DNA from 3 places in the Paenibacillus sp. FSL W8-0919 genome. Region 1 is predicted to be linked to each of the others. Evidence: riboswitches for the same ligand, from Rfam matches in the RefSeq annotation. Region 1 holds a riboswitch; each other region holds the start of a gene.
The links. A riboswitch is a leader RNA that binds a small molecule or an ion and turns the genes downstream of it on or off. The one in region 1 is predicted to bind ZMP and ZTP.
Positions count from the first base shown of each region.

Region 2: another riboswitch for ZMP and ZTP. It lies ahead of purT (formate-dependent phosphoribosylglycinamide formyltransferase); the one in region 1 lies ahead of NST44_RS18000 (bifunctional 5,10-methylenetetrahydrofolate dehydrogenase/5,10-methenyltetrahydrofolate cyclohydrolase).
Region 3: another riboswitch for ZMP and ZTP. It lies ahead of rpiB (ribose 5-phosphate isomerase B); the one in region 1 lies ahead of NST44_RS18000 (bifunctional 5,10-methylenetetrahydrofolate dehydrogenase/5,10-methenyltetrahydrofolate cyclohydrolase).

Region 1 is NZ_JBBOPV010000001.1:3,945,502-3,955,314, forward strand. It holds gene NST44_RS17970 (macro domain-containing protein) at 1-241, shown strand, start outside; gene NST44_RS17975 (hypothetical protein) at 334-1,461, opposite strand; gene NST44_RS17980 (AAA family ATPase) at 1,719-2,270, opposite strand; gene NST44_RS17985 (CobW family GTP-binding protein) at 2,669-3,862, opposite strand; gene NST44_RS17990 (TIGR03943 family putative permease subunit) at 3,878-4,828, opposite strand; gene NST44_RS17995 (permease) at 4,860-5,870, opposite strand; ZMP/ZTP riboswitch at 6,020-6,099, shown strand; gene NST44_RS18000 (bifunctional 5,10-methylenetetrahydrofolate dehydrogenase/5,10-methenyltetrahydrofolate cyclohydrolase) at 6,171-7,019, shown strand; gene NST44_RS18005 (Cof-type HAD-IIB family hydrolase) at 7,292-8,092, shown strand; gene NST44_RS18010 (MarR family winged helix-turn-helix transcriptional regulator) at 8,395-8,829, shown strand; gene NST44_RS18015 (NADH:flavin oxidoreductase/NADH oxidase) at 8,935-9,813, shown strand, end outside.
Region 2 is NZ_JBBOPV010000001.1:4,199,465-4,209,277, reverse strand. It holds gene NST44_RS19100 (glycoside hydrolase family 88 protein) at 191-1,288, shown strand; gene NST44_RS19095 (sensor histidine kinase) at 1,424-2,527, opposite strand; gene NST44_RS19090 (response regulator transcription factor) at 2,524-3,219, opposite strand; gene NST44_RS19085 (MATE family efflux transporter) at 3,316-4,674, opposite strand; gene purT (formate-dependent phosphoribosylglycinamide formyltransferase) at 5,054-6,214, opposite strand; ZMP/ZTP riboswitch at 6,279-6,360, opposite strand; gene NST44_RS19075 (PAS domain-containing sensor histidine kinase) at 6,574-8,019, shown strand; gene NST44_RS19070 (YdcF family protein) at 8,023-8,655, opposite strand; gene NST44_RS19065 (phytanoyl-CoA dioxygenase family protein) at 9,075-9,813, opposite strand, start outside.
Region 3 is NZ_JBBOPV010000001.1:1,717,055-1,726,867, forward strand. It holds gene prfA (peptide chain release factor 1) at 78-1,145, shown strand; gene prmC (peptide chain release factor N(5)-glutamine methyltransferase) at 1,150-2,040, shown strand; gene NST44_RS07420 (FtsW/RodA/SpoVE family cell cycle protein) at 2,323-3,513, shown strand; gene spoIIR (stage II sporulation protein R) at 3,837-4,532, shown strand; gene NST44_RS07430 (L-threonylcarbamoyladenylate synthase) at 4,923-5,984, shown strand; gene NST44_RS07435 (manganese efflux pump MntP) at 6,074-6,637, shown strand; gene NST44_RS07440 (low molecular weight protein arginine phosphatase) at 6,817-7,404, shown strand; ZMP/ZTP riboswitch at 7,539-7,620, shown strand; gene rpiB (ribose 5-phosphate isomerase B) at 7,733-8,191, shown strand; gene NST44_RS07450 (TIGR01440 family protein) at 8,305-8,889, shown strand; gene glyA (serine hydroxymethyltransferase) at 9,056-9,813, shown strand, end outside.

The sequences.
Region 1 (9,813 bases):
ATCCGTTGCCAATCTGTTTGGTCAGCTCAATTATGGAAGACAAAAAGTGAGGTACACGGATTATGAAGCTCTGAAGGAGTCCCTAGCCGCACTTAAGACGGAAGCACAAAAAGACGGTCTTAGCGTAGCTTTACCGTTCAACATTGGCTGCGGCCTGGCAAATGGGGATTGGAGCGTTGTATATGGAATCATTGAGGATGTTTTTCATGATTACGAGGTAACTTTGTACAAGTTAGAATGAATGATTTGTTCGCTAGGGCCAGCCGGAACGTCAGAAGTTTTTTAAGAATGGACGAAAAAAAGGGCAGTCCGTTGCTGCCCTAGAGATCGAGTTTAATAATCCGACCAAGAATCAAGTATACCATTATAGAAGTGCAAGTAAGTGTCGCCATAAATCCATTGATCCATAGTTAAATAGCTGCCCGTGTACGAACTATGATCATCGGGGGCCCCCCAGGATAGCAGCACCTGTTCCTGATTCATGCCTATAGCTATCTTTTGCTGAACGATCCGATTCCAGGTAGCAGAGTCCCACTTAGGGAATACGCTCTTGGGATTAACGGTGTAGAAACCTTGTTGTATTACCGTGCTGGGGTCATCATAAAAGGGAAGCTTAAAAGTAACATTAGCGCCGTTTGATCTCTTTGCAGTTACAATGAGCTTATTTCCCTTCATCTTCACAGATTTAAAGTAGACCTTTTCAATATTTAAAAGAGGATTGGATGAAGGTAATAGGTTTTTATTTGCCCAGTAATACTTGCCGGAATAAAAGCCGTTAACATTTTCATAATAAAAATAGGTACAGAATGTATCAGGTGTAGAACCACTTACCAGCTCTTCAACGACTACTCCATTATTCAGCAATATTTTAAAACTCGTTGTTTGTTTGCTGATTACTGCCATCTCAATGACCCGCCCAACCTTTTCTCCTTCATAGATGTATACCTTTTTCCCCATATAGGTCTTAAGATAGTCATCGGATACCCTTTTGATCTGGGACATTAATTTCTCTGATTTGGCTTTACCTTCTTTGTTGCTCCACAGAAAAATAGTATGAGATTCGTAAAACTCCTTACCGGACAGACCTGATATCTTATAAAAGTAGTCTAATTTTATATAAGTGGTCCCGTCTAATAAAACGGAATTACTTTCATTAATTTTGTATGTACCCTTATTTGACTTTACTGTGATTGGTTTAGAGTAGTCGATTGAAATGTTTTTAAGTTTGGATAATAATTTCACAGGAACATACGTACCCGGATTTTTTATTTTATCGATGGAATAGGCTTTTTCACGCGTTATAAGAATTTCGCCGTCTAAGAAAATGGCCTTTTCTTCTGATAAATAAGCATTGCCAGGTACAACGTTTGACGTTGCGTTTGATTCAGGTGATAAGAATATGGAAAAGAATGAGGTAAACAAAAAAATGATAAGCACTTTTGCTTTTAGTAGTTTTTTCATACGGCCTCCAAGATTATAGTCATTATGGTCTATGAGTAAAGTACCATAAATGGTTAACGGTTAGTAGGAAATAAAAGTAAAGTGAGTACCGCTTGTCCATTCTTTCCCGGTCTTTAGCCAGAATCGAGCGTACATCAACCAATACGTATATACCAAAGGATGATAGATCAATGGAATGCGTCATATTCGTTGGGACGAAGAACTGCCGAGGAACTGATTCAACGCGATTCGCTCGGAGTTTCACACGCGCATACAGCTTATAGCCGTTCAAGCTTTCCCTCGCTCCAAACCCGCTCCCAGATGGCATCTACCGTCTGTTCAATGGTCAAATCCGACGTATCGAGCCATAAACCGATTTTTGGCGTTTCCTCACGCAGCCGCCGGTCCAGCTCTTCGGCTTCCCAAATGCCGTATCCTTTCTTATTCCGCTGCGCTTCCCTCTGAAGGAGGACTTCGGGGTTAGGCGTCAAAACGACGATATATACCGGGACGCCCTTTAAGTGGTTGCCCATAGTCTGCAAGTGAGCCCCGATGATGATATCCTGAAGCACGACCTGGAACCCGGCAGCGACATAGGCGGCCGCGGCGGAAGCGGAAAGACGATACCGCAGCTCAAGCTGGGCTAACGCTTCCTCTGAGGCGACAGGTAGCAGTTCTTCCCTTCCTTTGACAATCATCCTTCGAAAGGTATCTCCCCGTAAATGAACGGCACGATCAAATTTTTCCGCCAATAGCTGGGCGATGGTGGATTTGCCGGAAGCCATGGCCCCTGTCACTATGATGACGCCAGGATTTTGTATATCAGACATTCGTAAAACCTCCTTATTGATGCATTGGATTCGCATTCGATAAATCAATTCTAATTTTTGGTCATTTTGGTCCGCCAAAGAAAAGGTTGTTTGTGCCCTCGCGTGTCGACTTGATGCATTTCTGTCTTCAACGATAGCATAGAAACCGCATCGGAGGAGGGGAGAGCATCGTTCAAAACATTTTTTACCGACGATTATTAATAGATAAAAGGGAGCTAAATCTTCACAACTAAACTAGTCGTTATTACGATAAACAAGTGCTTGAAATATGAATATGGATTGAGATTGTGAAGCAGGGTATATGGCGTTTCATGTTCCGGCATAACTGCATATTAAACACGGGTACTGGGGGAATCACCCAGTACCCGTGTTTTGTTCAAGTGACTCTAGAGCATGCTTTACCGGGTGATGCTCCGCATCCTTCTGTCCCATTCCTCGATGATGCGGGACTTGTCGAGCCCGCTTCCGATTAGCGTGAGATACCCCCGCTGCAGCGGCAGGGAGCTGGATTTGTGCTCCAGCCTGCCCGCCGCCCACTGCACCAGCATAGAGCCTGAATCCAGGCGGACATAGCCTTTGGCCCGAAGGAGACCCGTTACGCCCTGGAAGAAGGCCTCTAGCTCCTGTTTTCCGGCGGTTAACGAGTCCGGCGACAAAAACGAGTCCGGAAAGGACAAGGTTAACGAATCCAGGCCGGCGTACGAGGTCGGCTCGTTGGGATCCCGATGAGTATGGATAGGGTGTCTGATGCTGCCGTCTTCATGTTGATGCCAGTGTCTTCCTTGGAGCCGATCCTGTGGAGCCGATGGCTCCGGCGCTAATCCAGCCGCATTTTCCGCCAAGCCGGGCGGAACTGCATGCGTACTGTTTGGAGCCGCAGTAGTTCCAGGCTCAGCGGTTTCCATATGGACAGGGGAGAAGCTTGTTCCGGCGGCGCTGCCGGACGCCATCCCGCCTTGGTTTCGAGGGGGGAGCGAGATGACTCCGAAAACTTCGGCTTCGTTAATGTGGGCATAGTCTGTCAGACGTAGCTTGGCGGTGCCGTTGATGTTCCGAACCGCCGCCGTCACTTTTCTCAGCATCTTGGCATCGCAATCGCCTGCCTTGTTCAGCAGAATGGTATCGGCGAAAGCGATCTGCCCCCGGAGCGTACGCACCAGACTGCGATCCGACGCGAAGAAGCTGTTGTATTCGAGCATTTTGCCGGCATCGACGACGGCCACCTTGCGCGCTATAGATATGCGTTCAGCCAATGATGGTTCGGCCAAATCTTCAAGAATTAGCTGCGGGTTCGCTACGCCGGTTGTTTCGATCAGGATGAGATCGGGACGCCGCTTGAGCTGCACATCCATCGCCAGTTCGAGCTCGCCGCGCTTCGTGCAGCAGATGCAGCCATCGAGCAGCTTCTCCACCGGAACGTCGGGCATGTCACCGGAAATAACCGCTCCGTCTACGTCCATTTCGCCCATTTCATTCATGATAACGGCCGTGTTCCACCGCTGAGTCTTTGCGTAGGCGAGCAGTCTGAGGAGCAGGGTTGTTTTGCCGCTGCCAAGAAAGCCGCTGATGATGATGACAGGTGTCTTGTTCATCTTCTTCACCTCCGGTTAGGGTTGAGCTGCCGGATACAGCTCATCAAACGCAGCTACAGAGTCAGGATTGGTAAAAATATACGGCGAAGCCGGCTCTTCAATCGCCTCGATCGATTCGGCTTGAATCAGCAGGCGCTCCTCGCCTTCGATTTTCACGGTCTGGACCGTGCCTTCAATCGATACCCAGGTATCATTCTCGAAACGGGATGCTTGCTCTCCGCTCACGAGAATGCCGAACGGAACGGCATCGGCCGTGCAGCACATCAGCAAGAACCGGCTGACGGCAAACATGTTCTTATCCATGCTGTCATCCCTGAACACAAAGCCTTGGACCGAGATGGGCTTGCCGGCAAAGACAGGCTTATACATCTCGATCGCGCCGACGGTCTCGGAAAATATTTCGGGCCTTACCGTGACGGAGGGCATGGCGTACAGCCGCTTGGCCAGCTCCGCAAACTCCACGCTATACTTATCCCTCGGTGCGAACGGATCGACCGGGCTGCTTTCATTTCCGGTTGGGTTCGGTGCGCGGGCGCTGCCAGCGGCATCGGAATCTCCGGGTACATTCTCAGAACCGGTCCGCACATCCGGATTCGGATAGGTGTACACCATGCCCTTCTTGGCTGCCATGCTGCTCGCGAGAGGCTGATCGGGCACCAGCAATCCGAAGAGCAGGGGTAAGGCGAACAATCCGTAGACCGTTAAATTTCGGACAACGCCTCGGGGATGAGGGTGCTCGCAATCGCATACGTCGCCGGCGTCGCCCATTACGGCATGATATACCATGCCGAAGGCAATGAACAAAAGCGGTACCGGACAGAGCAGCAGAAGCGTCTGCATCTGCGGAGCCAGGTAGTATTCAAGGAGATTCGATTCATTTAAGTGCATGACATAAATAGCAAGAGCAGCCAGCAGCAGCGCACGAACAACATAATGAAACCGCGCACCTGCCGATGAATGGTTCATGGAAAGAGCTCACCTCCTTCTTGTTCACGGATTATCCGCCAAGCAGTATGTTCGCGATCAGGGAACCGACAAACACGAGCGTGACGATGACGACACTTAGCGCAATGACGAATCTCGTCTTAAATGCGGCGGATAGCATGAGCAGCGTTTTGAAATCGAGCATCGGGCCAAGCACGAGAAAGGACACGAGAGGGCCCACGGTAAAGGTATGCGTAAAAGCCGAAGCGACGAATGCATCCGACGTTGAGCAGAGCGAAAGGACAAACGCCAGACCCATCATGAACAGATAGGAGGACATCGGACCGCTCGCAAGAGAGAGCAGCTCCTCCCGCGGAATAAATGCTTGAATGCAGGCCGTGACAAACGCACCGAGCACTAAATATTTGCCCATATCCACCATTTCGTCACCAGCATGAACAAAAAGGCTGCGCCAAGTTTTGCTGTGTGCGTGGGATGGCCGGCTTCCGGCGGCTTCGACCTCGGCGGTGAAATCATGGAAGGAGCGCTTTAGCGGGTTATTCTTCACGAAAGCAAATACGAGCAAGCCGATCGTAACGGCAATCATGAAGGCCAGTCCCATTCGTCCGATCGTGATCTCGGGATGCGAACGGAATGCCATCATCGTTGCGGCAAGCACCACCGGATTCAGAATCGGGCCGCTGAGAAGAAAGGTGATCCCGACATAAGCCGGCATGCCTTTTAACATGAGCCGGCGCACAACAGGGATCATGCCGCACTCGCAGACGGGAAGGATCATCCCGAGCAGGGATGCGAACAGGACGCCGGGAACTGGATGCTTCGGCGTTAGGCGGCGAACCCATTCTTCCTTGACAAAGATTTGCAGCAGCGAAGAAATCAGCACCCCGAGCAGCACGAACGGCAGGGCCTCAAGGAAAATGCCGATGAATACAGTTTTAAGCTGCTGCACTTCGGTGCTGCCAAGCAGGGCGAGCCCGCTCCGGGGCATCGTCATGAGAGCCGGGAACAGAAAGAGCAGCGGCAGGAAGAACGGCAGCCATTTGAAAAAAGCCGGAATTTTCATGAAGGCCTCCTGACGAAAAAAATCATCTACGAGGACATTCTATGCTTGGACGAAAGACAACTTTCCAATTTAATCAAAAGAATTACGAATAACTCTTTCCACCGAAGCTATGGCGTATTCCCGCAAGCTCATGGTATAGTAGTAGTACGTAGACTATGCGTTACTGGCGTAGCTTGGGGTACCAAGAGGGAGCGCATAGTTTCATATGCCGTACGCCTGGGCAAGAGGTAAGGAGACGATCATGTCGCCTTGCCTCTTTATGTTTTTATTGACTAACAATGGCGAAGGAGCGGGTTGAACATGAGTACAGAAACGTTGATTTTGGATGGGAAAGCGGTATCGGATGATCTAAAGGTTAAGTTGGCCGTCAAGGTCGAGCAGCTTAAAGCCAAGGGAGTCACTCCTTGCTTGGCTACGATCCTCGTCGGGGATGATCCGGCTTCGGCAACCTATGTGCGAATGAAGGGGAATGCATGCCAGCGCCTGGGGATCGAATCCCGGAAAATCGAGCTGAAGGCGTCGACGACCACCGAGGAGCTCATCGCGGCCATTCGGCAGCTGAATGAGGACTCGGCAGTGCATGGCATTCTGCTCCAGCATCCGGTTCCGCATCATATTGATGAAAGAGCGGCATTCGATGCGATCGCGATCGAAAAGGATGTGGACGGCGTGACCACGCTCGGCTTCTCGCAAAATGCGTTCGGTTTCGCGGACTATCCGTCCTGCACCCCGGCAGCGATTATCGCGATCATGGATTATTACAAGCTTCCGATCGAAGGCAAGCATGCCGTGGTTATCGGCCGCAGCCCGATTCTCGGCAAGCCGGTCTCGATGATGCTGCTAAACCGCAACGCTACGGTGACGATCTGCCACTCCAAAACGAACAATCTAGGCGACATCGTCGCGCAAGGGGATATTGTCGTTGCTGCGGTCGGCAAGCCAAAGTTCATTCAAGGCGAGTGGATCAAGCCGGGGGCGGTAGTGCTTGACGCCGGCTACAACAAAGGCAATGTCGGAGATGTCGATTATGAGGCGTGTGCGGAGCGCGCGTCGGCCATCACGCCGGTTCCGGCAGGCGTCGGGCCGGTAACGATTGCCACGCTGCTGAAGCATACGGTTGAGGCGGCCGAAAGAACACTGAAGTCCTAATCGTGGATAATGCAATGCAAATGAACCGGGTCCTTTTGAAGGCTCGGTTTTCTTTTGAATAGGATGCCGAGAGAAGACTTCCCGTTCCGGCTATATGCGGAGAGCCCTTGTGCGGATTGTCTTTCACCAAGGTTGGGTCACCTAGGATAAGTTAAAAAGCATGATGGATTCGTGTTGTTGGAAGATCATGAGGTATAAATTGTTGCTTGCTCTGAAATGCTTTTCATCATTTACAATACACCCATCAGCTATGAAAAGAGGGGCGAGGGCTATTGAATAAAAAATTAATTTTCTTTGACATCGACGGAACGCTGCTCGATCACGACAAGCGGATCCCGGAGTCGACGCTGGAGTCCATTGAACAATTAAAAGACAACGGGCATGAAGTCGCGATTGCGACCGGTCGCGCTCCCTATCATTTCGAGGAAATCCGCGAGCAGCTCGGCATCGATTCCTATGTGTCCTTGAACGGGCAATATGTCGTTCACCAGGGCAAGCCGATCTACGGGAACCCGATGCCTCCCGAGCAGCTGCAGCAGCTGACCGAGCTGGCGGTGCGGATGGACCATCCGATCATCTATGCAGGAAGCGATGCAATGAAAATGAACGTGACTCACCACGAGCACATCGATTCCAGCTGGGGCGAGCTGAAGCTGACGATCCCGGAATATGATCCGGAGTACTATCTTGGACGGGATATTTTCCAGGCCATTGTGTTTTGCACCGAGGAGGAAGAGGAGGCATATCGGTCCAGCTTTGGAGGAAGGCTTGATCTGGTCCGCTGGGGTCCGTACGGCACCGATGTGCTTCCGGTCGGCGGTTCCAAAGCCGAAGGCATCCGGCAGTTTATCCAAGCGCTGGGCATGGACGTAGCCGATACCATCGCCTTTGGCGATTATCTGAATGATCTGGAAATGCTGTCGTATGTCGGCCATGGCGTAGCCATGGGGAACGCGCCCGACGTCGTCAAGCGCGCAGCCCGGCACGTTACCAAGGATGTAGGCGAGGACGGCATCCGGCACGGGCTTCAAATGCTGGGCCTGCTGGATCCAAAACCGCAGGTGATGGCATAAGCAAGCTTTTATAAGCGCGTGCCTCTCCCGACCGGCTCGCAGTATGATATTGCCTGCTGCATGCACGACGTGCTTAGACGGTGCTTGGCGTCGCATCATTTCTTATCGTTCCGATCAACACACGAAAGGCTCGTTCCTTAAATGATAAGGAGCGGGCCTTTTTGCGAGATATCATGCGATGCAACAGGAAAAGCCGTTTGACGGCTGAAATGTGAGCTTGATATGATAAGTTAACAACAGCTGCCTTTCGGGTGGGAGAGACCTGCCATCTGAGGGCCATTAACCTAGAGCAGGTGGGAACGATGTCAACCAATCACAAACAAGATCTCATTACAAGCTGGCTGTCCTTGACGCAAACACAGGCGATGATCACAAATGAACTGGAACAGACGCTTCAGCAGCAGCACGACTTGTCGCTGAACGAGTTTTACGTGCTGTTATTCTTGTTCGAGGCTCCTGAGAAAAAGCTGCGGCTGCAGCAATTGCAAGCGATGGTCGGCCTCAGTCAAAGCGCGATCTCGAGGCTGGTCAGCCGCTTTGAAGCCAAGGGCTGCGGTGCAATGCAGCGGGCGATCTGCGAGAATGACCGCAGGGGGATATATACGTCGCTCACCTCCATTGGTGAAGACAAACTTCAACGGGCAAGAGCTACCGTGCTGAATGTGCTGGAGCAGCAATTCTCTTCTCCGAAATTCCGCCAAGGCGTCCAGAATATGATGGAGATTATGAAGTCCTGATTGTATCGAAATATTGACGAATGCTCCTTCGTCTGTTATTTTAAATGCATGCGCATGCATTTAATTTAGAGGATTACATGACATCAGGAGAGTGAAGGAAACCATATGGAACATTTATTCAGCCCCTTTACGTTGAAAGCTTTGAAACTGAAAAACCGGATCGTGATGCCGCCGATGTGTCAATATTCCGTTACGAACAAGGACGGTATCGCAACGGATTGGCATTATCTGCATTATGTGAGCCGCGCGGTCGGCGGAACCGGGCTCGTCATTGTTGAGATGACGGACGTAGAGCCTGACGGACGAATCTCGGACTACGACCTTGGTTTATGGTCCGATGAACAAATTGCGCCGCTTGCGCGCATCGTTGACGGAATCCACCAGCATGGCGCGAAGGCTGCGATCCAAATTGCCCATGCCGGCCGGAAGGCGGAGGACGCGCAGACGCCTGTCGCGCCGTCGGCCATTCCTTTTGACAATAATTCCAAAACGCCGAGAGCCCTGACGACCGAAGAAGTACAAGAGATGGTGGAGAAGTTCCGGTTGGCCGTACGCCGTGCCGTGCAAGCCGGCTTTGATGCCATCGAGCTGCATGGAGCTCACGGATACTTAATTCACCAGTTCCATTCACCATTAACGAATACAAGAACCGATGCATATGGCCAGGATTTAACGAGATTCGGCGTCGAGGTGATTCAAGCGGCCAAGAGCGAAATGCCTGACGATATGCCGCTGATCATGCGTATCTCTGCAAGGGAATACGTGGATGGCGGCTACGGTATCGAGGAAAGCATTGCGTTCTCCAAGGCATATCATGCTGCAGGGGTGGATATGTTCCATATCAGCGCTGGCGGCGAAGGCCCAATCGCTGCAGAGGGAAGACCGGGTACCCATGCGGCATACCAGGTTCCGCTGGCTCGACAAATCAAAGAAGCCCTGGGCGTACCGGTGATTGCTGTCGGCCGGCTGGATGAGCCGACTCTG
Region 2 (9,813 bases), 250 kb from region 1:
AAGAAGGCTGCTTGTGGAACAATGAAGCAAACCCGAGCGATTATGATCGCATCAATCACGATCCGAACGGAGGTAAATCATGAGCGAAAGTCATACAGAGGGCCGCGTAATATCGGAGGCGGGCCGCCTCAGCCCGGGGCATGATGCCCATGCGGGGCTGTGGAGGCTGCTGGAGGATAAGCTGTCGAGAATGGCTGTCCAGCTGGCAAATAAGGTCCCGCACGCAGCAGTGAACGGCAAATACGATTCAACCCGCATTGACTGGTGGACATCGGGTTTCTGGCCGGGCATGCTGTGGATCATGTACGATATGACCAAGGATCCCGCGTATAAGGAACGAGCATGGGAGTGGGACGTCAAGCTGGAGCAGGCTTTCTTTTCACAGAACAACTTCCATCATGATGTTGGCTTTCAATTTCTGCCGACGGCGGTCATTAAGCATAAATTAACCGGTGATCCGGATGCCAGGCGCAGAGGACTACTGGCAGCTACGATGCTAGCAGGAAGGTTCAACCCGGCGGGTCGTTATATCCGGGCCTGGAACACGGTTGATCGGACGGCTTGGAACCACGGCAATGAAGGCTGGTCCATTATTGACTCCACAATGAATCTTTCCCTTCTCTTTTGGGCATCCGAGGAGCTGGGCGATCCGAGATTCGCCCATATCGCCTCCCAGCAGGCCGACACAGTGATCGAGCATTTCATTCGAGCCGACGGCTCTGTCAAGCATATTTGCATCTTCGATCCCGTAACGGGAGACTATATCGGTGCGCTTGGCGGCCAAGGCTTCGGACCGGACTCGGCTTGGAGCAGGGGGGCTGCCTGGGCTTTGCACGGCATGGCAAACACTTGCCGGTATACCGGCGACGCCAAATACCTTGATGCTGCCAAACGGGTTGCGCATTATTTTATCGCCGCGCTCGGTGAGGAGGGAGTTCCTGCCTGGGATTTCCGGACAGAGCTTGTAGAGGCTTCAACATCATCAGATACGGAGCTCGAGTCTCCGGACACCTCCGCTGCCTCCTGCGCCGCCTCGGGATTGCTCGAAATCGCCGCTCTCGTACCGAAGAACGAGGCTTCGCTTTACATACGACATGCCGTAAAAATCATGGACGCATTAACCAAGCGATACGCCGAATGGGACGATCCGGAGTACGAAGGCATTCTGAAAGGGGCAACCGGCCATAAGCCCGCGGGTCAAAATATCAATGTGTCGTTGATATACGGCGATTACTACTATCTGGAATCGGCCGCAAAGCTCATGGGCTGGAAGCAACGGATCTTCTGATCCGACCATGGAATTGTAATGCCAATGCTTCGCTTCCAATCGGCTGCTTCCTGCTTTGATCTTAATGCCTGTCCGATACGCACGATCGCGTCAAAACTAAAAACAGCAAGCGCCTTCCCTGGCGCTTGCTGTTCGTTATGCTTGTATCGGGACGGTACCCGTGCGTTCGATCGGCAATCGAATGGAGAAACAGCTGCCGTGATTCGCTCCTCGGCTCTCAGCCCATACCTGGCCGCCGTGGGCGGTTACCAGGCGCTTCACGATGGCAAGCCCCATTCCGCTTCCGCCGCTGTTCCGATTCCTTGATTTATCCCCACGATAGAATCTTTCAAAAATAAAGGGCAAATCGTCCGGATTGATGCCATGGCCGTTATCCTCGATACGCACCAGTACATGCTTATTCTCGGCTATAAGCTCTGCTCGCACACGTCCCCCCATAGGGGTATGTCGAAGGGCATTGCTCAGCATGTTCACCAGGACCTGGTGGATTCGATCGGCATCGACCATCGCAGGCATCGGCGGTCCGCTGGTATACTTCAGCTTCACCTGTTTTTCAAGATACATGGGCTTGACCAGCAGCACCGCCCGCTCCATCAGCTTCGACATATCCTGCCTGGCTAGGCAAAGGCGGAATTCGGGCGATTCCATATCATGCAGATCCTCAAGCTCGGTGACGAGATCGATCAACCGGTCGATCTCGTGCAAGCAAGTGCGAAACCGTTCAGCCGTCGGCTCCCAGATTCCGTCTTCCAATGCACGGGTATGGCTTTTTAACGTGGTTAACGGCGTACGAAGCTCATGCGCGATATCCTGGGTCATGCTTCTGCGAAGCTGCTCCTGCTTCTGAAGCTGCAAAGCCAACTCGTTAAGCGAACCTCCAAGCCCGGCGAGCTCATCTTCGCCATCTACATGAATTCGGGTGGCCAGATCACCTCGCGTCATCCTCTCAGCCGCTTGCTTCATTTGAACCAGCGGCGCGGAGATACGTCTTGCCACGTAAATGCCGGTCACCGTGGCAAGGGCGATCGACAGTATGCAGGTCAGTATGATCGACTGCATCTGAGCCTGTTCCAGATGGTAGTTCAGCTGGTCGATCCCGTGCCCTTCCGCGGTCTGCTGCTGATACATCGCGATATGATAATGGTTGGTCAAAATGCTGATCCCGGTAAACATAATCAAGATCCCGGTCGTGATGCTGATAATGATGGCAGCCAGCCGCAGATCCAGCCTTCGCTTCATGATTCCTCGCCTCCGAACCGGTAGCCAAAGCCGTACACCGTTATAATAAACCTCGGTTGTTTGGGATCCTGCTCGATCTTATGCCTTAGATTTTTGACATGCTGATCTATGGTGCGGATATCGCCGTCATAATCAAAACCAAGAACCCGTTCAACAAGCTCCTCACGGGAGAAATGACGTCCCGGATATTTCGCCAGCAGTACAAGGAGTTTATATTCGTTTGGCGTCAAGCTCACGGCCTGTCCATGGCAGGTCACCTCGTGCTTGCCCGAATGAATGACAAGGGCCCCGTGCCGATACACCGTAACATCTGACAGCAGCTCGGCATCATCGCCGGACCGTCTCAAGATGGCCTTGACTCGTGCAAGAACCTCCCTCGGATCGAACGGCTTCAGGACATAATCATCCGCTCCGGAGGAAAAGCCCTTGAGCCGGCTGCTTGCTGCGGATTTCGCCGTCAGCATCAGGATCGGAACCGGGCTGAATGAACGGATGTGGGCACAGAGCTGCTCGCCGTCCATGTCGGGCAGCATCAAATCCAGGATGATCAGGTCCACCTTTCCGTCCCGCATATGCTCCAATGCTTCCTTAGCATTTGCCGCCTCCAGCGTCCGGTACTGTTCTCTTTGGAGATACGACACAAGAACTTCCCGGATGTTCGGCTCATCATCGATGATTAATATCGTCCTCATTCCCGACTCTCCTTGCTGGAATTAATCTTCATGCCTTGAGTTGTTCTATTTTTATTTAGGGATGCTCCAGGCGTCCCGGATAATCCGAATCATCCGTTACGTCTGAACCGGTATCGAGGCGGGCTGAGCGGGTCTGCTCAGCTTCTTCATGCTTAAATAATACGCTGTTCCAAGCGGAATAAGCGCCCCCAGCCAAGCCAGCGGATTGGCGAGACATGCCCCGGGGAACCCGATCAGAGCCGACAGGAACATAGCGGCAACGACGCGCATGATCAGCTCCATAATGCCGGCGACGGTAGGGATGAAGCTTTGGCCAAGCCCTTGCAGCGAGAACCGGTAAATGAACAGCAAAGATAAGAGCAAATAGGTTGTTCCGTTCGCTAGGAAATACTGGCCGCTGAGATCCAGCAGCTGCTCCTGTCCCTGACCGACAAACAAAGAGACGGCGGCCGGACCTGCAACAATAACAAGCACCCCCACCAGGATGCTAAACGATCCCGAGAGCAAAATGCATTGCTTGACGCCTAGCCGAATCCGGTCGATCCGGTTCGCCCCGAAATTTTGCGCCGCAAAGGTTGCCATCGTAACGCCGAAGGAGTTCATCGGTTGGGTAGCGAGCATATCGATCTTCTGAGCCGCTGTGTAAGCCGCAACTGACAGTGCGCCAAGACCGTTCAGCGTAATCTGAAGAATAATCGCCCCGATGGCGATGATCGATGCCTGAAAGCCCATCGGGAAGCCCACCCGCATATGCTGGCCAATAAACGTCCAATCGATCGACCAGTCGGCCGTTTTGAACTGCAGCAACGGAACCTTTTTATGGATATAGATCAGGCAGAGCAGACAAGAGAACAGCTGTGAGATGACAGTTGCTAGCCCGGCACCCGCTACGCCCATCTTAAAGACGAGTATAAACACGAGATCCAGCACAATATTCAGAATACTTGCGATAACCAGAAACAATAGCGGAGTGCGGCTGTCCCCGAGCGCCCGAAGCAGGTTGGCCAGCAGGTTGAATAACACCGCTGCGCCGACGCCAGCATTGATTACGATCAAATACGAATAAGCATCATCCAATATTTCAACCGGCGTGTTCATCATGACAAGGGCAGGCTTCGTAAACACGATACTAAGGATGGTCAGGACGATCGTGAAAACGATACTGATCCAAAAGCTCGTGCCGACGCTTTTACGCACACCAGCAATATCCTTTGCCCCGAACCTCTGCGCGGTAATGATGGAGAGGCCTGCCGTCAGGCCTTGCGCAAAGCCGATAATAAAAAACATAATGCTTCCGGTCGAACCGACGGCCGCCAGTGCGTTCACGCCGATCGTGCGTCCGACAATGAGCGTGTCGGCCATATTGTAGAATTGCTGAAACAGATTGCCGATTAACAGCGGGATCGTGAACATGATGATCAGTTTAATCGGACTGCCTTGTGTCATATCTTTCATGAGTGCTCTCCTATGATGTGAAGTTCGCCATTCAACATCTTTTTTCTAATATGTATGGTTTCCTGCTGCACACCGGGTCGCTTATCGGGCGATGGGTCTTCCGGGCAGCACGAATGCTGTTTTCTTGTGTATCTTATCATGAACAACGGCAAAAGTGATGCAGGTTTATATTCAAAATCTAAATAATTTCCATGGCACTGCCTTTCCGATCATCGTATGGCCATTCGTAGATAGGGATCTAACGTATCCTCTTATGGAAAAGAGGCCAGCCGTTGGCAATCCGGCTGACCTCTCGCTATTGGGCAGTATTGCATTCTTCAAATGGATTTGATATCAAGCATAAGCGGATAAGGCGCACTTCGGAAGAAGGCTAACACCGTTATGCTTCTTCCACCCCAAGCTTGTCCAATGCCTGTTTGGCACGAGATCGCGCTTCCTCCACCTCGCCTGCGGTCGACAAGGCCACCGCTACTCTTCTGCCAGCCTTTGTCACAGGCTTGCCGAATAGACGAACCTGTGTGCTCGGTACCGCGAGCGCCTGCTCGGCGCCCGTAATCTTGTAGTTTTCAAGCTCACCCGGTGCTTTCAACGGACGGCTGGCGCCCGGGGTGATCAGCACGATTTCCGGAATCGGGTAACCGAGGATGGCCCGGACATGAAGCGCGAATTCGGACAGATTTTGCGTGACCAGCGTAACTAATCCGGTATCATGCGGGCGAGGCGATACCTCACTGAAATATACTTGATCCTCGGTCAGAAACAGCTCGACGCCGAACAATCCGAAGCCGCCCAATTCATCGGTAATGGCCCTCGCAATGCGCTCGGCTTCCTTCATCTGCTGCTCGGATATCGGATGAGGCTGCCAGGATTCGATATAGTCACCGCTTTCCTGCACATGTCCGATCGGCGGACAGAAGCTTGTCCCGCTCACCGAACGAACCGTTAACAGTGTGATTTCCGACTGGAAGGTGATGAACTCCTCGATGATCACCCGGCCGTTCTGTACGCGCCCGCCTTCCATTGCATTGTTCCAGCATGATTCAATGTCGCTCTCCGATCGGCAGACGCTCTGCCCTTTCCCTGAAGAGCTCATAAGCGGCTTAATTACGCAAGGAAAGCCCATCTCCCTTACCGCGACCTCGAATTGTTCATAGTTATCCGCAAAGCGGTATCCGGCCGTCGGCAATCCGAGCTTCTCCGAAGCAAGCCTGCGGATGCCCTCCCGGTCCATCGTCAGCTTGGCCGCTCTTGCGGTAGGAATGACGCGGAAGCCCTCCTCCTCCAGCTTCACTAACTCGGATGTGGCCAAGGCCTCAATCTCGGGAACGATCAGATCAGGCTGTTCCCGCTCGATGACTTCCCTCAGCTTGGCGCCGTCGAGCATATCGATGACGTAATGGCGATGCGCGACGTGCATGGCAGGCGCGTCGGCATATCGGTCTACCGCCACGGTCTCCAAACCTAACCGCTGCGCTTCGATAATGACTTCCTTTCCGAGTTCTCCGGATCCCAGCAGCAGCATTTTTTTCGTTTTATACATCGTTCTCCAGTCCCCTTTTCAAAATAGAAATATTAAAAAGAGGTAAGGGAAAATAAACTTCCCTTACCTCTGCCCAGGCGTACGGCTGTCGTCATCCATGTGCTCCCTCATGGTTCCCCCATGCAGCGCCAGTCACACATCGACCTACTCATTGTCAGCTAAATCATACTGAATATTGAGCATGAATGCAATATGAATGCAATATGACCGCTCATGACAATCACCGAAAGCGGCCACTGACCAATCCGTTCCATGCGCGCAAGTTACCAAATCTATCGCCCTTTCATTGATGAAAGCGCATCCAGCACATATAATAGGGGGGTGATCAAACCTTACAGTCAATTGAAAGGAGACTTGCCGTGCTCCCCTATTCTGTCCAGCGTCAGGACTTTGCTTTTGAACACGCCATCATCGGAATGGCCATCGTTTCAATCGACGGAGAAGTGCTTCAAGTCAATTCGGCTTTGTGTGAGTTATTGGGCTGCTCCAAACAAGAATTAATGGATGGAGCGCTGAAAGCGACGAACATCGGCGGAATTCAGGAAGTGATTAGGCACAAGACGGGAGATTTCCAGCTCAAGCCTTCTCAGGTGACCGCACTCCAAGTTGGCATGAAATACGAACATCCTGCCGGACGGAATCTGGATTTGAAGCTTCACTTTTCGGCATCCGCTGAAGCGCAATCGCCGTTCCGCCATTGCTTGGTCCAATTTGAGAATCTCACCCCTGTTTACGAGCTCCAGGAACAGCTGACACAGAAGGAGATGAAACTGGTTGAGAAGGAAGAAGGCTTCCAGCAGCTCCTGGAAGAGCTCCCGCTTTCCGCGCTCATTACAAAGTACGGCATGATCCAGTACGCAAATCAGGCGACGCTACGGCTGCTTCACGCCTCGAATGTCTCTGACGTGCTCGGAATTTCAACCGATGTCGTGGTTGATCCCTCTTCGCATCATAAGCTTGCAAGGCGAAGAACGCGTTATGCGGAATATCGGGAAATCGGACCCGTTACATATCTTATCCGCTGTTTGGACGGTCAACAAAAAATCGTCTCCGGTATCACGCTGGTCACCACCTATAGAGGCGAAAAGGCCGCACTTAGCATATTCAAAGATATCACAGAGCAGAAGATGGAAGAGGATCGCATCATGCAGTCCGAAAAGCTGACGACAGCAGGACAATTGGCAGCAGGAATCGCGCATGAGATCCGTAACCCGCTCACGTCAATTAACGGCTTCATTAAACTCCTTCGTTCGTCGGAGCAAAGCAATAAGCTGTATTTCGATATCATCGAATCGGAACTCAAACGGATCGAGCTGATCGTCAATGAACTGCTGGTGCTATCCAAGCCGGAAACCTCCCATGTCAGCAAGCCATTTGACGTGCTCGGCATCGTCGAACAAATCGTTACCCTGATGAAGGTCCAGGCTGCGCTGAACAATATCGAGATCATCCCGCGTTTCCCTGCCGAGCCTGTATACGTTCACGGCGAAGCGAATCAACTGAAGCAGGTATTCATCAATTTGCTGAAGAACGCCATGGAGGCGATGGATCAAGGAGGAACGATCACGCTGACCATTCAGCAAAGCGACAGCGATGTCCATATCATCGTCCAGGATGATGGTATCGGCATGACGCCAGAGCAGATCCGGTCGTTGGGACAGCCCTTCTACACAACGAAGGATAGCGGAACCGGGCTCGGATATATGATTACGAAAAACATCATCCATAATCACGGCGGATCGATCCATGTGGAGAGCTCCCCGGAGCAGGGCACCAGCTTTACGATTCAGCTGCCTGCTTTATAGATATTAGCGAAAAGGCGACAGCACGACATAACCGGTGTAATAAAACATCTCCCGAAGCAGGAATGGAACCTTGCTCCGGAAACTTTGATATGCACTTCGATCCGTTGGTGACGGATATGCCTTCATTCCGTAATCGTCCGCCATCGTCATCGCCCGCTTCATATGAAGCCGGTCGCTGACAATCAAATACGTGGACAAACCTTCTTGTTCACCGACCGCTTGGGCATGGGACAGGTTCTCTTCCGTTATCTTTGACACCGTTTCGATCAGAATGTCTGCTTCCGGAACTCCCCGGGCAATCGCGTAATCCCGGGCAACCTCGGATTCCGCCGACTCAAGGTCCGATCCCCGTCCCCCCGTAAAGATCAGCTTATCCACATACTGATGCTTATACAGCCATAAGGCATGATCAATGCGTCCCTGGAATACGGGGGAGGGTTTATCGCCCCACACGGCCGCTCCAAGTACAATGGCGGCATCGGATTTTACAGGCTCGGTCTTTGCTCCGTAAGTCCATATGGCGACGGCCGCATAAACCATATATGCCATGATAACGGCAGCAGCTGAGAGGACGATTCGCCGGATCGTCTTTCTTCGGCTTCCTACGACTTTGCGAGACCGATTTACATTATTCACAAACTCCCCCCCGATCTTCCTCGAAAGCCTTTTCGCAGCAAAGCGTTGATTTTTAAATTGATAGGAGCTGAATCCGTTCAATACGACTCCATTCTACCATACCGGTTCTCTCCCCCGGTATTTTCATTAGGTTATAAGCTCCTTTACCGGCTTAAGTCCACTAGGTGCGAGGATCAAGGACGGGTTAGATGTAAGCGATCGATGCACGAATTAGATATACGGATTAGATGAATGGGGCAGAGGTAAGATCGAGGTGGAGCGGCTCGAAGCCGGAGCAGCGACTAGATCGAGCTAGCCACGACGCTTGCCACGCAAAATGAAAAAACAGGGATTCAAAGCATCCCTGTTTAACCGTCGCCTTTAGCTGAGATTTATCCTTTCTTCTCATCCGAATACAATTCTTTTCAGCCATGACATTGCTAGCCCACGATCTCGTACTTCGGCTTCACGTTATTAAAGTCGGGATTTTCACCGCTAACCATCAGCCCCATCCCCCAATCAAAGTGAACATTGGCCGTCGGCAGATCCGATGCATCCCGATATTGGAACAACACGTTTCGCCTTGTTCGCTCGCTGCGGTTAACGTCCGACCCATGGATGGTCAGATAGTTGAAGAAGAGTACATCTCCCGCCGATGCCGGACAAGGTGTCCCTGACGATATCGGATATTCCTTGTGGTTCAGGTAATACGAGCCTACATGAGGAAGTATTCCTTCTTTGTGGGAACCGGGAACGACACACAAGCATCCGTTCTCCGTATCCGCATCATCCAGGTGAATGCTTGCCGCAAGCATGGTATGATCACGATGAGGGAAGTAAGGATAATCCTGGTGCATCGGAAAGGCTGCCCCGTTTGAGGGAGGCTTCACCAGCATTTTGGAATGATGAAGCTGCACATTCGGTCCGATAATTTGCTGCAGTACGGCGGTCATTCGCGGGTGGATGGCGGCGCGCATGAAAGCGGCATCATGATAGTGTACGTCATGAAACCCTTTCAGCACCAGCTTCTTCAGCTGCTCGGGAGGCAGATAATCGCCCTGCCAAGCGTGGTTCTGATCCGCCTTGGCGCGCGCCGCCCTCCGGATAATCTTCTCAACCGCTTCCCGCATCTCTTCCACTTCCGCCGGATCGAACACGTTCCGGACCAGCAGATACCCA
Region 3 (9,813 bases), 2.2 Mb from region 1:
CAGTCGTTTACGCTTCGCATATTCGAGGGAGCGATAGGCGCTAGAATCAGGAATATTACGTAAGAGAGGTGAATTCCTTGTTAGACCGATTGCAATCCCTGGCGGACCGTTACGAGAAGCTGAGCGAGCTGCTGTGCGATCCGGATGTCGCGAATGACTCCAAGAAGCTAAGGGATTATTCCAAAGAACAATCCGATCTGCAGCCTGCTTATGAGGCTTATGTTGAATATAAAAATGTAATGGAAGAGCTTGAAGCTGCAAAAACCATGCAGGGTGAGAAGCTCGATGACGAAATGCGCGAAATGGTGAAAATGGAAATCGAGGAGCTCTCCGCCCGCCAACAGGAGCTGGAGGAGAAAATCCGGATTCTGCTGCTGCCGAAGGACCCGAACGACGACAAGAACGTTATCGTCGAGATTCGCGGGGCAGCCGGCGGAGACGAGGCGGCGCTCTTCGCGTCCGATCTGTACCGGATGTACACCCGTTATGCCGATTCCCAGGGCTGGAAGGTTGAGCTGATGGACGTGAACATGAACGACCTCGGCGGTTTTAAAGAGGTCATCTTCATGATCAACGGCCGCGGTGCTTACAGCAAAATGAAATTCGAGAGCGGCGCGCACCGGGTGCAGCGTATTCCGGCAACGGAATCCGGCGGTCGTATCCATACCTCCACTTCAACAGTGGCGGTCATGCCGGAAGCCGAGGAAGTCGATATCGAGATTTTGGATAAGGATATCCGCGTGGATACGTTCTGCTCCAGCGGTGCGGGCGGTCAGTCCGTTAACACCACAAAGTCGGCGGTTCGCGTAACGCATATCCCGACCGGCATTGTGGCTACGTGCCAGGACGGCAAGTCCCAGAACTCCAACAAGGAGAAGGCGCTGCAGGTGCTTCGCGCGCGCATCTACGACATGATGCGCCAGGAAGAGGAAGCGAAGTACGCCGGCGAGCGCAAGAGCAAGGTCGGCACCGGAGATCGAAGCGAGCGGATCCGCACGTACAATTTCCCGCAAAGCCGGGTGACCGACCATCGGATCGGGCTTACCGTGCATAAGCTGGATCAGGTGATGAACGGCGAAATCGAGGAGATCATTTCCGCCCTGACCATCGCAGAGCAAGCGGAAATGATGGATAAAGGAGTATAACGCTTTGGAGCGAAACAAATTTGCATTGACGCCGGAGCGCAGCATACGGGAAGCCTTTCTGGAGGCTTCTTCTTTTTTAGACGGGGTCGGGGTCCTGGAGCCGCAGCGAAATGCGCAGCTGCTGCTGGAGCATGTGCTGGGGCTGACCGGCACGGCGTATTACGTGGCCCTCGGCGACGGTTTTCCCGAGGACCAGCGCAGCGATTTCGAGGACGTCATCAACCGGAAGGCCGACGGCGTCCCGGCGCAATACATCATCGGGGAGCAGGAGTTCTACGGGCGATCGTTCGAGGTGACGCCGGCCGTTCTGATTCCGCGTCCTGAAACGGAGCTGCTTGTCGAGGCCGTGCTGAAGTACGGAAACCAGCTGGCACCGCAGCCTGGCGAAAGACTGACCGCCGTCGACATCGGCACCGGCAGCGGTGCCATCGCCGTAACGCTGGCGCTGGAGGCGAAAGGGCTGCGCATGCTGGCGAGCGACATTTCGCCGCAGGCGCTGGATGTTGCGCGGCGTAATGCGTCCCGGCTCGGAGCCGACGTGGAGTTCAGGCAGGGCAATCTGCTCGAGCCGTTCGCCGGCTTGGCGCCGGATATGATTGTCTCCAACCCGCCGTACATCCCGGCCAGGGACATTGAAGAGCTTCAGCCCGAGGTGCGGGATCATGAGCCGCGAACCGCGCTGGACGGCGGGCCCGACGGCCTCTATCCGTACCGTGTGATGATGGATCAGCTCCCGCTGCTTGCGACGCCGCCGAGACTGATCGCCTTCGAGCTGGGCATGGGCCAGGCGCAGGATGTAGCGGATATGCTGCGGGCTGCCGGTCATTGGGACGAGATCGTTACGATCCCGGATTTGGCGGGAATCGACAGGCATGTTTTGGGAATTGCCCGTTAAATTGTGTTCGGAGGGAAATTCTTTTACAATATATGATGATCATGGGTTTACTTGCGGAAATCCGCTGCTTCCCGTGCAGGCTTCTCATGCTCATGATCCGTTCGTGCTCATAAGGTTCGTATTCTGTCTTATCGTCCGCCCGCATCCTTGAAAGGCTGTTGGGGCGATGGCTAATGCGCCAGGTATGGGCCGGGAGAGCCCAAACTTTTTATCCGGGCAGATCGTTATATGGCCGGTAAGGCACATCGGAGCGATAAGCTCCGGCACAGGGGGATCAAAGGCATGCTTCAGAAATTTAAAAAAATAGACTTTGTTGTCGTAACCGTCCTTGTCATGCTGATGATCATCAGCGTTACTTCCTTATACAGCGTAACCATCGGATCGGCTGATTGGAACGGGTACCATATTAAGATGCTCATCTTTTACGTTGCGGGCTTTATCGCTTTCTTCGGCATGAGCCTATTGGATTACCGCGTTCTCATTAAACACGCGACCTACATTTATATCGGCGGCCTGCTGCTGCTTGTGTACGTTATGTTTTTCGGGTCAACGCTTAACGGCTCGAAGGGCTGGATTAATCTCGGGTTTACGAGCCTGCAGCCGGCGGAAATGTTTAAGTTGGTCTTGATTATCTTCCTGACTTTTATACTGGTGAAGAAAAATAAATCGCAGCTTTCCTTTATCCGGGATGTCATTCCGGTCGGCTTCCTGGCGTTTATTCCCTTCGTGCTCGTCATGGGCATCAACGACTTGGGGAATGCGCTAAGCTACGTCATCATTTTGATGGGGCTGCTGTGGATTGGTAATGTCAAATTATCGCATGCGCTGATCGGTCTGGTGCTCGTTGCGGGCACCGCTTTCGGCGGAATCCAGGCTTACATTCATTACCATGACGAGATTACAGCCTTCATGAAGGAAGGGAGCCGCTCGCACTGGCTGGACCGGATCGACCCGTGGCTGATGCCCGAGACGACGGACAACGCCGGTGCCGGCTATCACACCCACAATGCCAAGCTGGCGATCGCTTCCGGCGGCATGACCGGGGAAGGCTTTATGCAGGGGACCTCGGTGCAATCGGGACGGGTACCGTATACCTATTCCGACTCCATCTTCGTGCAGATTGCGGAGGAATACGGGTTTATCGGTTCTTCCGTGCTGCTCCTGCTCTATTTCATTCTGATCCATCGGATGATTCTGATATCGCTCGAATCGCGTGAACGTGCCGGTCCGTTTCTCATCATAGGGATCGTGTCCATGTTCTTATACCAAATCTTTGAGAATATCGGGATGTTTATCGGCCTCATGCCGCTGACAGGGATTACATTGCCGTTTATCAGTTACGGGGGAACATCGCTCGTAATCAGCATGGCGAGCCTCGGGGTAGCCATGAGCGTGAAGCTGCACGGCCGGGAAATCGAGGAGGATATGCCGGATCCGCATGCCCACCGGTCGACGGTGGCGAAACAGGCGTAAGCCGTAGCCAACGTGCACTGGTGGGGGGCTATCCTATTCGAAATGGCCTGTCTTGAACCAGGATACCCGAAATTTCCAAATACATTTATGAAGAGATGTTGTCCATACGGGGCAGCATCTTTTATTTTTTGTAAGGACAAGAAATGAGCCTGTGATTAGCCCTAGGCAGGGAAGTAACCTATTGGAGGGCTGACAGGGTAACGGGAGAGAGGCGTCTCTATCATCTTTTTAAACAAATTGCTAGATTCACGTTTAGATCTTCGGCGGCCGGACATACTGATAGCATCATAGATTATCGGTTGATAGAGAGGCGGTTGTCCAAGATGAACCATTATAGCGAAACCCTCCGTATTATCGTAAAAAAAATGATTTTGCTCTTATCCTGTATGTTTATGGTCATTACCGTGTGGGAAGGTCAGCGAATTGATGCTTTTGTTGTGGGGGGGCCGATTCCTCAGGAATCGATCCGGCTGCGCATCTTGGCCAATTCCGACAGTCCCTCCGATCAGCTTGTGAAGCGGGAAATCCGCGATGCGGTCGTGGAGCAAATGCAGCTATGGGTTCAGCAGCTGGATAACCCGCAGAGCCTCGAGGAAGCTAAGGCGCTGACGAGCCGGCATCTGCCGGAAATTCGCCAGCTGGTCGGTGAAGAGCTGAGAAAACGGGGAATCACCTACAGCTACAATGTGGAACTCGGCGTCGTACCGTTCCCGACAAAGCTGTACGGCGGCACGGTCTATCCGGCAGGCGATTATGATGCGGTGCGCATCACGCTTGGCGAGGGACAGGGACAGAACTGGTGGTGCGTGTTGTTCCCGCCGCTGTGCTTCATCGACGGGGGCAGCGGAGACGCGGCGGCGCAGCCGGCGGATGCCGGCGTCCAGACCGTCTCGGCGCAAGCCGATAAGAGCCAGGCGGATGAGCCAGTCAATGCGGGCGATACCGAGCCTGAAGTCCGGTTTTTCTTATGGGATATGTTTATCGGGATCTGGAATTGGGTGGCAGGATTGTTTGGATAATCTAGCGGATGCATAGGATGATATTCGGAAAGATTGATAGGAAGACATGCAGGCTGTTTGATTTTCAATTCGAGTCGAGTGTGATACACTTTCATTTAGAAGAGTGCTTTCTCTTTAGCGCGACCGGCTGCCCGGGTGGGGACCCGGGACGGGACTGAAGAATCGAAGCGCTTTTTTAAATGTCAAAAAGTATCAACTCTAAAGCCATTGGGATTAGCTCCAGCAAGGCGCGTGCTTGATGGTTAATATACTTCATAAACAGAAAGCTTGGGATAGGGAATGGAACATACTGCAAGCGGCCGCGAGGACAGCCGCCAATTGGAACATAACGAACAGCCTGTTGACCCGCAGTCACAACCGACGAAGGTGTGGCGTATCGGTATTGAATCGATGGAATCCGGCAGCCGAACTCCGGAAGAGGAGCAGGCTCTGCTTGAAGCGGGTCGGGTGCTTGCAGGCGGCGGGCTTGTCGCCTTCCCGACGGAGACGGTCTACGGGTTGGGCGCCGATGCGGGAAGCACGGAAGCGGTTGAACGTATATTTGCGGCGAAGGGAAGGCCTTCGGACAACCCGCTGATCGTGCATATATCGGATTTGTCCCAGCTGGATGACCTGGCGCTTCGGGTAAACGATACCGAGCGTGCGCTGATGAAGGCGTTCTGGCCGGGCCCGCTGTCGCTGGTGCTGCCCGTGAAGCCGGGTGCCGTGTCGTCCCGTGTGACGGCGGGGCTGGACACGGTCGCGGTGCGAATGCCTGACCACCCGGCTGCGCTCGCGCTTATTCGCGCGGCCGGCTGCCCGCTGGCCGCACCGAGCGCGAACCGCTCCGGCCGGCCGAGCCCTACGCTTGCGGGCCATGTGCTGGAGGATTTGGCCGGCGCGATCGACGGCGTGCTTGACGGCGGCCCTGCCGGGGTCGGCGTCGAGTCGACGGTCGTGCAAGCCGGCGAGGACGGTGCCGTGACGGTGCTCCGTCCCGGCGGCGTCACGGCCGAGCAGCTTGCCGCGGTGGCGGCAAGCGTGCGCCTCGACCCGGCGCTAACAAGCGCCGCCGGGGAGGCGGAGAGCCCGGCGCCCCGCTCGCCGGGCATGAAATACACGCACTACGCGCCGAAGGGCGCGATGTGCGTGGTGCAGGGCCGCGACGCCGAAGCGGTAGCGGCCCGCATCGCGGCCGAGCTTGCGGCCGCCGCCCGCCGCGGCGAGGTGACCGGAGTGCTGTCGTTCGACGAGCACATCGGTCGCTACCGCGCGGACGTGGCAGTCCCGCTCGGCCGCCAGGCCGCGCCGGAGGAAGCGGCCCGCCGGCTGTACGCCGGCCTGCGCCGGTTCGATGAGGCCGGCGCCACCTTCATTCTTGCGGAAGCCTGCCCTGAAGAGGGCCTCGGCGCCGCGGTGATGAACCGGCTGCTGAAGGCGGCAGGGCATCGCGTTATCGACGTGGATCTTTAACCGCAGCCTTTTTTTCCAAAGCCGATCAGGAATCATTTATCCCTTGTCCGCATATGGTGTACAAGACCATGAGACTTGGGGGAATGGGCATGTTGGAGGCGTCTGTCCAATCGGGACAGCTTGCGGCGATTCTGCTCATGGCGGTTGCACTCGGGCTAGACGCGTTTTCGCTTGGCATCGGCGTCGGTTTGCGAGGTAGGCTGCGCCACCGTCATATGCTGGGCATGAGCTTTCTGATCGGCCTGTTTCATATGCTGATGCCTCTGCTGGGGCTGGCTGCCGGCCGTTATGTCGGATTGCTGCTGGGACAGGTTACCGGGCTTGCCGCCGGCGGATTGCTGGTTCTGCTCGGGGGCCATATGATCCATAACGCTTTTCGCGGAGGCGAGGGCAAGCTCGTTCATCCATCCGCGCTGCTGGGTATGCTGTTGTTCTCGCTTAGCGTCAGCATCGATTCGTTCTCGGTCGGATTATCGCTGGGCATGTTCGTGCATGATGTAACGCTGATCGTTGTAACCTTCGGGGTGGTCGGCGGCTTGATGTCGATTCTCGGTTTGATGCTGGGCCGTCAGGTCAGCAGCAAGCTGGGCGAGTACGGCGAGATGCTGGGAGGACTTATTTTGGTTGTGTTCGGCGTGATGTTTATTGTCTGATACGGGCGGTAAGGCACACCGGATATGAAATGAGGATGAATGCGGGAATTCGTTGACCGGCAGAGTAGTAACTTTTGTGGAATCATTTGTCCGAGTAATATAGAAGTTGCGAAATTTGTGATGAGATTTGATACAATATCCCTAGTGACCTAATACTGACGGGAGGGAGCCTTAAGACTGTGAAAAAGATACTATTTGTCTGCACCGGAAATACCTGCCGCAGTCCGATGGCCGAAGGGATGCTGCGCAAGCTGGCGAAGCAGCGGGGCATTCCGCTGGAGGTGCGATCCGCCGGCGTATCGGCGATAGATGGCATGCCGGTGTCCCATCATGCGGAATCCGTACTGCGGGATCAGGATATCCGGGACGAGCTCGTATCCAAGCCGCTCACCTCAGAGCTGGTGGAATGGGCTGATCTCGTTCTGACTCTAACCCAATCGCATAAGCAATATGCCATTCGGCAGTTTCCTCACGCGGCCGATAAAATGCATACCTTAAAGGAATATGTTGAGGATGACAGCAAGGTGCTTGCAGATTTGCAGGAGCAAGACAGTCTGTACGCATCGATTGAGCTGGCCCGAGCGCTTGGTCAAAATGTCAGCGATAAGGATCGCGAACGGTTGATTGAGCTTCGCCAGCGCATTCCTAGCTTTGATATCTCGGACCCGTTCGGCGGCACGAAGGAAGAGTATGAAGCGACCGCAGCCGAGATTCGGACGGCGCTCTTTCGTTTGTTGGACAAGCTGAATGCGGGCGGGCCGGCGTAATCGCTTGCTGCGGGCGGATGAATTATGACTCTGGCATCAGAGCGCGTGAGTGGAAAAGGCACAGCTGCAGGCGTGGCTAAAAAAGCCGCTTGCCTTTCCCGGACGATTGATTTAAGATGTAGGGGAAACAACAATAGTTCCGGTGTAACTGGCGACGAAGTGGATGAAACCACGGTGGAGCACCGGAGTATACGGCCGGTCGCCTGGGCAAAGAGCATTGGAGCACTACGTGTGCGCCGACTGCTCTTTTTTCGTCTTTTGCGGGATATTTGGGTTATAATGAAACAAGCTAATCACGCGAAAGCGAACATATGAGGGGGTTTCATCGATGAAAATTGCACTAGGCACGGATCATGCGGGCATTCGCCTGAAAGAGGAGATCATGGAGGTTATTCGCAGCCTTGGACATGAGGTGGAGGATCTCGGCTGCGGCTGCTCCGATTCCGTCGACTATCCGGACTATGCGCTGCCGGTATGCGAGAAGGTCGTGTCCGGCGAAGCCGATCGCGGCATTCTGATCTGCGGAACCGGCATCGGCATGAGCATTGCGGCGAACAAGGTGCCGGGAATCCGGTGCGCCCTGACGCATGATGTGTTCTCGGCCAAAGCGACTCGCGAGCATAACGACAGCAATGTGATCGCGCTCGGCGAACGCGTAGTCGGCCCTGGTCTTGCTGCGGAAATCGTCAGCACCTGGCTGACAACCGAGTTCAGTCACGGCGAGCGTCATGTCGGCCGCGTCAACAAGATCAAGGCGATCGAGGAACGTTACCTAAAGAACGGATAGGACGTTTCTTTCCGTAAGGCCATTTGGGCTGTATTCCGGACGGTTCCCCGCATACAAGCTGTGCGGGACGAGGGCATGAAGCGACGTAGAGACTATTAAGGGAGGACTGTGGCATGAGCGATGCTTCCAACATTTCCTTAAACGGGCAGACCGCCCGCATCGTCCGCGAGCTCGCCGAGACGGCGAAGCTTGGACCGGGCAAGGTGCTGGTCGTCGGCGCGAGTACGAGCGAGGTTGCGGGCAAGCGGATCGGGACAGGCGGCGCGTTGGAGACGGCGCAGCAGCTGCTTGACGGCATTGCCGAGGTTCAGGCGGAGTACGGATTCTCGCTTGCCTTCCAATGCTGCGAGCATCTGAACCGAGCGCTGGTCGTTGAGCGCGAGCTGCTCGAGCGGCTTGGCTTGACGGAAGTGGCGGCTGTGCCGATTCCGGGAGCCGGCGGCTCCATGGCAGCCAGCGCCTACCGCAGCATGAAGCAGCCTTGCCTGGCGGAATCCATTCAGGCGCATGCGGGTATCGACATCGGCGAGACGCTGATCGGCATGCATCTGCGCAGCGTGGCGGTTCCCTTTAGGCCGAGTGAGCGGTATATCGGCGAGGCTCGGGTTACGGCCGCCTATACCCGGCCGAAGCTGATCGGCGGAGAGCGGGCCGTTTATCGCCAGGTGCCGGATGCGGATTCCGGATCATGCAATTGATTCGATTGGAACGGCTTGGACATCCTGTTTTGCTTGTTTGTAGGGAGCAACAGCGATTGTAGAAACATTTCACGTACTTGCCCCACATCCCATTTGGTAGTTGGCCCTGTGTAATACGGAAACAGGATATTTATAGTAAGATTTTGGATCATAGGAGGATATAAAAATGATGGAACATTTGCGTAAGAACGATCCTGCTGTACTTGAAGCGATGGAGCTGGAGCTGAAGCGCCAGCGCAGCAATATCGAACTGATTGCATCGGAGAATATTGTCAGCGAAGCGGTCATGGAAGCGATGGGCACCGTCCTCACCAATAAATATGCGGAAGGCTACCCTGGCAAACGCTACTACGGCGGATGCGAGCGTGTCGACATCGTGGAGGATATCGCTCGTGACCGGGCGAAGGAACTGTTTGGCGCAGATCATGCCAACGTGCAGCCGCACTCCGGCGCGCAGGCGAATATGGCGGTGTATCTTGCAGCGCTCAAGCCTGGCGATACCGTTCTTGGCATGAACCTTGCCCATGGCGGTCACCTGACGCACGGAAGCCCGGTCAATGCCTCCGGCCTGCTGTACAATTTCGTGGCTTACGGCGTTCAAGAGGACACGTTCCTCATTGATTATGATGAAGTCCGCAAAGCGGCGTTCAAGCATCGCCCTCGTCTGATTGTTGCCGGCGCAAGCGCCTATCCGCGCATCATTGATTTCGAGAAGCTGGCCGCGATCGCGAGTGATGTCGGCGCGCTGTTTATGGTCGATATGGCTCATATCGCAGGTCTTGTTGCGGCTGGTCTTCACCCGAATCCGGTTCCGCACGCGCATTTCGTGACCACAACGACGCATAAGACGCTCCGCGGGCCGCGCGGCGGCATGATTCTGTGCAAAAAAGCTTGGGCGCAAGCGATCGACAAGGCCGTATTCCC